Regions from separate parts of the Arthrobacter sp. SPT-J7 genome, predicted to be linked through region 2. Evidence: riboswitches for the same ligand, from Rfam matches in the RefSeq annotation. Region 2 holds a riboswitch; the other holds the start of a gene.
The links. Region 2 has a riboswitch for S-adenosylmethionine ahead of AC5RWX_RS07650 (O-acetylhomoserine aminocarboxypropyltransferase/cysteine synthase family protein). Riboswitches for the same ligand answer to the same signal wherever they lie in the genome.

Region 1 (4,686 bases), on a different contig from region 2:
GGACTGCTCGCGTACGCGGTCTGGCAATTGCTGCCGGCCCAGCGGCGGTCCGGCCGGCAGGCTGAGCTGCGCCCCTGGGCGGTGGCCTCCATGCTGTTGAACGCCGCGTGGATCTGGGTGGTGCAGGCCGGACTGTTGATCATCAGCCTGGCCGTCATCGTCATGCTGCTGGCCGTGCTGGCGCGCGTCCTGGTGCTGCTGGTCGACACGTTGCCGGACGGGAGACTGGATGCATTCATTGTCGACGGAACCTTCGGCCTCTACCTGGGCTGGGTAACCGTGGCCACGGTGGCCAATGCCGGGGCCGTCTTCGCAGCGTCGGGCGTGGACGGCTTAGGTCTTCCGGTGACCTTGCTGTCTTCGGTCGTGCTCGCTCTGGCAACGGCAGTCGGTGTTGGCACCGCGGTGTACAGCAGAGGCCGGTTTGCCCCGGCGCTGGCCACCAGTTGGGGCCTGGCCTGGATCGCCGTCGGTCGGCTCGACGGCGGACTGGTCGACCAGGGCACCGCGATCGCCGCAGGAATTTGCGCTGTGGTGGTGCTGCTCGCGGCGATTGTCAGCCGAGTGCTCGTGGGTGGCGGCGCTCGCGATTAGTAAGCCTGCTGAATTTCGCCCTTGGCTGACGAAACGTCGCCCAGCGGGACGTTTACAAGGTTCGCAGCTAGGTTGGAAAACAGCAGGATGCCGACAAGCGGCATCGCCGAGCAAGGAGGTTTCTCATGGCGGAAACGACCGGATCCAAGGCAAGCTACACAGTTCCCGGCCTCAAGCTGGAAGACGGCCGAAAGGTCGCAAAAATCCTGCAGCAGCGGCTCCACGCGCTCAATGACCTGCAGTTGACCCTCAAGCACGCCCACTGGAATGTGGTGGGCCGGGACTTCATCGGAGTCCACGAAATGCTCGATCCGCAGATCGAAAAGGTCCGCGCAATGATCGACGCCGTCGCCGAGCGGATTGCCACCCTGGGCGTCTCCCCGAACGGGCTGCCCGGTGCCCTGGTTAAGGAACGCAGCTGGGACGACTACGACATCCACCGTGCCGGCACCGCCGAGCATCTCGCCGCACTGGACGTGGTCTACAACGGAGTGGTCGGCGCGCACCGCGAGGCCATCGAGACCGTCGGTGAAATCGACCCGGTCACCGAGGACCTGCTGATCGGCCAGACCGCCGAACTGGAACTCTTCCAGTGGTTCATGCGGGCCCACCTGGAGAACAGCGCCGGCGAACTGGCCTCCGGCGGAGAGAAGACGGAAAAGGGCGCCGCCGAGAAGACCAAGTAGCCGGGCCGCACGCTCTGATAATTAACAACGCCTTCAGGGCCCGGCAGCAGCACCACCTGGCGTGGGGCGCTGCCGGGCCCTTGTCGGCAGAAGGTTCACGGGCCCGGGCGGTGGAACCGCACCACGATGCGGTCGCCTCTTCGCACCGGTTGGGGAGGAGCTGCGCGCGGGAACAACGTGGGTCGTGTTCGTGGCGGAATCGGCCGGCGCCCGTTTGATGCTGCCGCGTGGACGACGGACGCCGTGCGGGCGCCGTCGACCTGACGCAGTCGGCGGGCCGGTTGAATCCGCCGCACGGTTCAGCCGCGGCTGAACCGCATTCCCAGCGGCCGGTGTCCTTCCACCATTTCGCAGTCACCTTGGTCGGCGGAACCGACTGGTATCCGGAGCGCCCGGGTTTTGCCTCGGGGGAGGGCTTAATGCGGCGGGGCCATTTGGGCCCTCCCCCCCCCGCATCCTAGGCCCTGGCGTGGCCGGGCGAAGCCGATCTTTTTTGCCGACTCCTGGCGGTTTCGCCGGTATCTTGCCAACCTCGAAGCGGCAGGCAATTGAGGCGTCCCCGCCCCGACAGACGCGGAAGCGCGCCGTTAGACGCTCGGCGCCGGCGTGTTCGGGCTAAGACCGGCACTCCGATGCCACGCCAACCCAGCCCAAGGAGAAGGACCGCTGGTCCACGATCGTCTCGATTGTCAGTAATCTCACCTGCTCGTACCACTTGATGTCTCCGCAGGGGAGAGCCAGCGCCTCCGCGATGTCCGCGGTGTCGTGGTGCCAGCAAAGTTGTTCCTCCCCAGCGTCGAAGAGGTGCACTTTCCCATCCACCTCCAGACGAACGGTCACTGGAATTCCGACATCCTCTTTGAGCGCCTTCCGGATCTGGACCCAATGGACTTTGTGTCCCGGCAGGAACACCGCGCACCGTTCCGTTTTGGTCTGGGGTTCGTCATCGGCTCGGTTTTCATAGCTGGCCACGTCAGTTCCTTTTCCACACTCCGCCACGGCGGACGCTCTTGCCCGCTCCAGTTGGAGACGGACCGCTTCGTCATCCGAACCACCCGTGAGGTTGGGGTTGGTGTGCGGCCATGTCGGAGCATCTGCCCTCTTGCCGGAGGGCGGCGCGCATCTCGTGAAGCTGTCTTCAGCATAGTGACCGCCTCGGACAAAAATCCGTAAGCACATAGCCCGAGGTCGGCCCAGCGCCCCGTCGCACTGGTATCCGTGGCGCACGTTACAGCCCTATGTGACGCATTCTTGACGCCGCGTGAATGGGATCACTAATATCAAGCGTACGAAATACGTAACCTTTGTACGGATTGCGTACAGGCTTACCAAAGCAAGAGAAAGGGGTGCCATGAGTGTCCTGACCGCGCCGCGTTCTTCCACGCGCATCCAGCCCGCTACGGCTGCCCGCACGATCGGCAAAGCGGTCTGCCTCCTTATATTTACCTGGTTGTTCGTGTGGCCGCTGGGCATGCTCATCTATGGGGCCTTCAGCTCGTCACCGCTGGCGGGTAACCCCAAGTGGACCCTGTCGGGATTTGAGCGTCTGATCAATGACCCGAACGCCTACGCGGCGCTCGGCTCAACGGTCATCTACGCGGTGGTGATCACGGTCCTCTCCATGGCGGTAGCCGTCTTTATGGCCACGGTGACCACAAGGATGGATGTGCCCTTCCGGCGATTTATCACCCCCGTGATGGTCATCTTGGTCGCGATGCCGACCGTGCTGTATTCGCTGAGCTGGGCGATGCTTGGTGCTGGCCAGACGGGCATGATCAACCGCTTCTTCGACGTGCTCGGCCTCGACTTCCTTGCGGCGACCTTCAATACGCGTAGTTGGTTCGGCTTGGTATTGGTGACAGTGCTGAAGGCCAGTGCGCTGGCTTACATGATTCTTCTCGGAGCCTTCCGCAATCAAAATGCGGCTTTGGAGGAGGCAGCCCGGATCGGCGGCGCAAGCCGGATCCGTTCGTTCATAGGGATCGAACTGCCGGCCTTGCTGCCTGCCCTTGGTGCTGCCAGCCTCTTCATTTTTGTCAAAGGACTCGAGGCCTTTGAAACCCCGGCTGTCCTTGGACTGCCGGCCGGAATCAACGTGTTCGCCACCCAGATCTATGACTACTTACGCGGCGGATACGAAGCCGATTACCCCGCAGCCTCTGCTTCCTCCTTAGTTATCGTTGCCATCCTCGCGGTATTGGTGCTGCTGCAGCTCAAGCTGACAGGCGGGGGCAAGACGTACACCTCCGTGGGCGGAAGGGCCAAGGGCGCGGACCTCCGCAAACCGGGGAGATGGACGGGCGCCGTGGTCGCGGCGGTGCTCCTGTTCATTCTCGTTGCGCTGATCCTTCCCGTGGCTCAGGTCATCCTGAGCGCCTTCCGGCCCTACCTCGGCGCGTCCGACTTCACCCTGCAGAATTTCGAGCGCCTCTTGAACACCCCGAGTGTCATGAAGGCGTTGGAGACCACAATTATTGTGTCCACGATCGGCGGGCTCCTGACCGTCATTCTCGCGTTGGTTGTCAGTTTCGCTTTTGTCCGGATGAAGGGCCGGCTCGGCCGCTACATCCAATTGGCATCCTGGGTTCCCGCTGCAATGCCTGGCCTGGTTCTGGGCCTGGCCTTCCTCTGGTCGGTCCTGATGACGCCGGGAACCAAGAGCATCTACGGAACTGTCTGGATCCTGGTCATCGGTCTGGCCGTCGCCACCGTCCCGCTGGCCACCAGGACCTTGGAGGGTGCTCTGGCGCAGATCGGCGTCGATATGGAAGAAGCAGCACGAATCTCCGGCGACAACTTCCTCCGCGCGTTTGGAACTGTCACAGTGCGGCTCCTGGTCCCGTCCCTCATCTCGGCCTGGTTCCTCGTAGCCATCACCATGTCGGGGATCCTCGACGTGCCCATCCTGCTGGGCAGCGCCAACACCGAAATGATCGCCACTGTCAGCTTTGGCTTCTACAACAGCGGCGAAACCGTTCTGGCCGCTGCCCTCTACGTCATCTTTACCTGCGCGATGGCAGGACTGGCAGCTGCCGCATTCTTGCTCTGGCTGATAGCCCGCACCATCATTCGCCGCAGTGCCTCCCAACAGCGCGAAGAAGTACAAGGAGTTTCCGCATGACCAGCATCGTCATTAACAACCTGCACAAGTCCTTCGGCACCAAGACTGTATTGGACCACGTAGGACTCGAGGTAGAAGATGGGGAGTTCATCTGCCTGTTGGGTCCCTCCGGTTGCGGCAAGAGCACCCTCCTGCGCGCCATCGCAGGCCTGGAGCACCCGGAGGGTGGCACGATCTACCTCGGCAGCGAGGCCGTTTTCGATGACAAGGTCGGCATCAATAAGGCCCCGGAAGAACGTCACCTGGGGATGGTTTTCCAAAGCTTCGCGCTTTGGCCGCACAAAT
Region 2 (4,686 bases):
TGTACGACTTTCCCCCGGAAGCGGTCCGCCACTCCGGTTCTGCCAGCCGCGGGAACGGCAGGCTGGAGGAACCGTAGTGCCCCTGATTGGGCACCAGGTTGTTATCAGTTCCGTCCACGGTGCGCAGCCCATAAGGCAACAGGGGATTGGCGATCTGGTTGGGCCCGGGGCCGAGGAGCGGCTGGCCCGCCACGGGCTTACCCTCGGCATCTTCTTTGGTGGCGTGGTTCTCCGCGATCTTGATTTGCTTCAGGATGAACCGCATGTCCCCTGCATTGAGGGTCAGGCCCTGGCCCACCGGCGCTGCCAACGCGGCGGGAGCCAAGGCCGAGGGCAGCACGCCCGCGCCCAGCACCAGCGCAGCCAGCCCGGCTGTGACTTTTTGGGGGACGGATGGCTTCCCCCTTTGGGCACGTTCGGTGCCCCTCCTGTGTTTTGGATGGGCGGATTTCTTGAACATCATGACTCCCCTAGTCGTGTTGTGTGGCTGGCCACAGCATCTGACGAGGACCTTGGGGAAATCCTTGGAGGCGTCTACAGTCACCCCGGGGCAGGAATCAGGGCAGCAAAAAGCCCGCCTCAGGCCTCCGCTCTCCGACTGGAGGGCGGGGGACCAGGGGCGGGCTTTCAGCTGCCGGCGGCGGCGTGATTGCTGACCGGCGTGGCCTCAGACGAGCGTCCTCTAAGCGGTCAACTGCCGCTTGGAGGAGATGACGCCGGTGTCGAACCCAGCCAGATGCAGGCCGCCATGGAAGCGGGCGTGCTCAATCTTCACGCAACGGTCCATCACTACGTTCAGGCCGGCGGCCTCGGCCTTGGCCGCAACCTCCTCGTGCCAGGAGCCCAGCTGCAGCCAGATGGTCTTGGCACCGACGGCCAGGGTTTCCTCCAGCACGGTGGGCAGGTCATCGTGCTTACGGAACACGTCCACCAGGTCGGGCACCTCCGGCAGATCGGCCAGCGACTTGTACACCGGCTGGCCCAGGATCTCCTTGGCCACCGGGTTCACAAAGTAGACCTTGTACGGCGAGCTGGAGAGCAGGTAGGTGGAGACGAAGTAGCTGGCCCGGCTGGGCTTGTCCGAGGCGCCGACGATGGCGATCGACTTCGTGTTGCGCAGGATGTTCAGCCGTTCGGGGGCAGACGGTCCCACCCAGGTCCGTTCTGAGGTCGCGGTCACTTGGCGGCTCCTTCTTCGGCTTCAATCAGTTCTTCCACGGACTCAACTACGCGCGTTCCAGGTTCTGTCCGGGCGGCTCGCGCTGCCGGAATCGTGCAGGACTCACCGGCATAGCTGGGCGAGGCGAACTCGGAGGTGTCGAACGCGTCGTCCTCATGGTCGCGGCTGGGGCCGTGCTCGGTGCCGGCCTGCTGCGATGCCGTCAGCGCTTGGTCGAGGTCCCAGAGGATATCGTCCACGTCTTCCAGCCCCACGGAGATGCGGATCAAGTCCTCGGGCACGCCGGCGGCAACGAGCTGGTCGGCGGTGAGCTGCTGGTGCGTGGTTGATCCGGGGTGCAGCACCAGAGTGCGGGCATCGCCGATGTTGGCCAGGTGGCTGGCCAGCTGCAGCGACTCGATGAACTTCTGACCTGCCTCGCGGCCGCCCTTGACGCCGAAGCTGAACACGGAGCCCACGCCCTTGGGCAGGTACTTCCGGCCGCGCTCGTAGTGCGGGTGCGCGGGCAGGCCTGCGTAGCTGACCCAGGAGACCCGCTCGTCGGCTTCCAGCCACTCGGCCACCTTGCGGGCGTTGGCCAGGTGCTCGTCCATCCGCTGCGCCAGCGTTTCCACGCCCTGCAATAGCTGGAACGCGGACTGCGCGGACAGCGACGGTCCGATGTCGCGCAGCTGCTCGGAGCGCAGTTTGGTGAGGAATCCGTACTCGCCGAAGTTGCCCCACCAGGACACATTGCCGTAGCTGGGCACCGGCTCGGTCATCTGCGGGAACTTGCCGTTGCCCCAGTTGAAGCGACCGGATTCGACGACGACGCCGCCCAGCGTGGTGCCGTGCCCGCCCAGGAACTTGGTGGCGGAGTGGATCACGATGTCCGCGCCGTGCTCGATCGGCCGGATCAGGTAGGGAGTGCTCAAGGTGGCGTCCACCACCAGGGGGATGCCGGCGTCGTGCGCCACCGCCGCCAGGCCGGCCAGATCGGCGATGTCGCCGGACGGGTTCGCCACGATCTCGGTGTAGACCGCCTTGGTGTTCTCTCCGATGGCCGCGGCGAAGTCGGCCGGGTCGGTGGAGTCGACGAACGTGGTTTCCACGCCAAACCGGCGCAGCGTCACGTCCAGCTGGGTGATGGTGCCGCCGTAGAGCTTGGACGAGGCCACAATGTGGTCGCCCGCGCCGGCCAACGCCGCGAAGGTGATGAACTCGGCGGCCATGCCCGACGCTGTCGCCACTGCACCGATGCCGCCCTCGAGCGAGGCAATGCGCTCCTCGAACGCGGCCACCGTGGGGTTGCCGATGCGCGAGTAGATGTTGCCGTACTTCTGCAGCGCGAAGAGGTTCGCGGCGTCGTCGGTGTCCTTGAACACGAACGACGTGCTCTGGTAGATCGGTACGGCCCGGGCGCCGTGCTCGGCGTCGGGCGTGCCGCCGGCGTGCAGGGCACGGGTGCGGAAACCGAATGTGCGTTCAGCCATCAGGCAGCTCCTTCAAACTTAGGTTCCCGAGGCAATGACGGTCCTGCGGCGCGACCAGATGCGGCGGCGCCATCCGGATCAAAGATTGCTTGCGCTCTCTCCATCGCTTCTGGCGGTAGCACCTTTCCGGCGGGCCGGATGGTTGCTGCGGTGTCAAAGAGCCAGATCTCTCAACCGCTCGGGATGGTCCCGTCCATTCTCGCAACTTCCGCAGCCGCGGCCAAAATTGTTGAGCCGCGTTGCGTGCCGCCTTGCATTCCCAGTACGACGGCGGTGCGAGTGCCCGGTGGTCGACCAAGCGAGCGCCAGCGAGCGCGTGGAGACCCGGGTGCTGACCGGCCGAGCCTTGATGCTGGCCCCCTTCGTCGGTCTCCGGCGGTGCGCGGAACGGGCGCGCGAAGGACGCTGTGCCCTTTGATGGACGGCTGTGGGCGCCGACTGCATACTAACCTCATGGCAGTCATGGACGTTCCGGTTGCCGCCCTCGCTCAAGAATCCATAGAACGAGGCCGTCCGCATCTCGACCCTGACCGGGTGGCGTACTACCTCGAGCATCTCGATGAAGCCACGCCTGTTGTCATCTTTGATGTCGACGGAGTCCTGCTGCTCGCGGACGGGCACCATCGCGTTGCTGCCGCCCGGCAGTTGGGCCGATCGACGGTGAAAGCCGACGTGCGAAAGGGGCTGCGCGGCGAGGCCATGGAGTACGCCATCACCGTGGCGCAACGGCAACGCGGGCTCACGCGGCAGCAAGTGCTGGACGCCATTGCACGGCGTGTGCGCCCAGGGCAATGACCGCCGTCGCGGCTTCCGGCGAGTCCGCCACAACCGAGCCCGCGCGATCGACCGGTCTCGGCCGCGGCCCCACCGCCCAGCCCGGTCTCACGTAGATTGGAGTTATGGCTGACCTTACGGCGCTGCAGCGCCTCGCACAGGAACACGGCGTAGGCATTACCTTCCGCGGTTGGGACGGCGGCGAGAAGGAAGTCAGCCCTGCGACGCTGGTTTCCGTCCTCACCGCGCTGGGCGTTCCCTGCGCAACGGACGACGACGTCACTGCCTCCTTGCTGGCCGCGGAACTGGCTCCGTCACAGGCCACGCTGCCGCCCGCCGTCGTCATTCGCCGAGGTACTGCCACCGAGGTTCCGGTCAATGTCCGTGCCGGTGGCCGCCCGCAGGTGTGGGTTTTGTTGGAGGACGGATCGCGGCGCGCGGTGCAGGTGGTGGCCGCCGGGTCGGAGGACGAGCAAGGTGACCCGCATCTTCGTCTGGCCGCCGTTGTGCCGGCTGACCTCCCGCTGGGCTGGCACACTCTGGAACTGGCCCTGGATGTGGACGAGCAGGGCGCTGGCGGCGAGGTCGCGGAATCCTCCGGCAACTGGACGCGGTGCGCGCTCGTGGTCACTCCGCCGCGGCTCACCACCGCCGACCGGCTTCCCCGGACGTGGGGCGTGATGGCTCAGCTGTACTCCGTTCGCTCGCGGTCGTCTTGGGGCGTCGGCGACTTGGACGACCTCGCCCGCCTTGCCGAAACGGCCGCCGCCCAGGGTGCCGGCTTCGTGCTGATCAATCCGCTGCACGCAGCACAACCGAAGCCGCCGGTGGAGCCCTCGCCCTACCTGCCCGCGACGCGCCGGTTCTTCAATCCGCTGTATCTGCGGGTGGAGGACGTTCCCGAAGCCCGCGACGTCCCCTTGGTCAACATGTTCCAGGACGCCAACCTGGACGCCGGCATTCTGGACCGTGACCCCATTTTTGCCGCGAAGCTGCAAGCGCTGGAAGTGGTCTTCGCGGTGCCCAGATCCCGTGAACGGCAACAGCTATTCGAAGCCTTCCGCGCGCGGGAAGGCGACGGGCTGGAGCGCTTTGCCTTGTGGTGTGCCCTCACCGAGACTCTGCCGGCCGGCGCGCCCGAGTGGTCCGACCCGGCGTTCATCGAATCGCAGCGCACCGCGCTGAAAGACCGCATCGAGTTCCACCAGTGGCTGCAGTGGCTGTGCGACGAGCAACTCGAGACCGCGCAGCGCCGGGCCA

Region 1: linked by a shared signal. The riboswitch ahead of AC5RWX_RS10630 (hypothetical protein) and the one ahead of AC5RWX_RS07650 (O-acetylhomoserine aminocarboxypropyltransferase/cysteine synthase family protein) in region 2 are both predicted to bind S-adenosylmethionine.

Annotation. Positions count from the first base shown of each region.
Region 1 covers NZ_JBNHFF010000005.1:217,014-221,699, forward strand. The annotation lists gene AC5RWX_RS10620 (TspO-related membrane protein) at 1-594, shown strand, start outside; gene AC5RWX_RS10625 (Dps family protein) at 720-1,280, shown strand; gene AC5RWX_RS10630 (hypothetical protein) at 1,896-2,252, opposite strand; SAM riboswitch class IV at 2,282-2,412, opposite strand; gene AC5RWX_RS10635 (ABC transporter permease) at 2,632-4,401, shown strand; gene AC5RWX_RS10640 (ABC transporter ATP-binding protein) at 4,398-4,686, shown strand, end outside.
Region 2 covers NZ_JBNHFF010000004.1:8,364-13,049, forward strand. The annotation lists gene AC5RWX_RS07640 (Ig-like domain-containing protein) at 1-460, opposite strand, end outside; gene AC5RWX_RS07645 (CoA-binding protein) at 683-1,180, opposite strand; gene AC5RWX_RS07650 (O-acetylhomoserine aminocarboxypropyltransferase/cysteine synthase family protein) at 1,177-2,652, opposite strand; SAM riboswitch class I at 2,750-2,842, opposite strand; gene AC5RWX_RS07655 (ParB N-terminal domain-containing protein) at 3,106-3,447, shown strand; gene malQ (4-alpha-glucanotransferase) at 3,552-4,686, shown strand, end outside.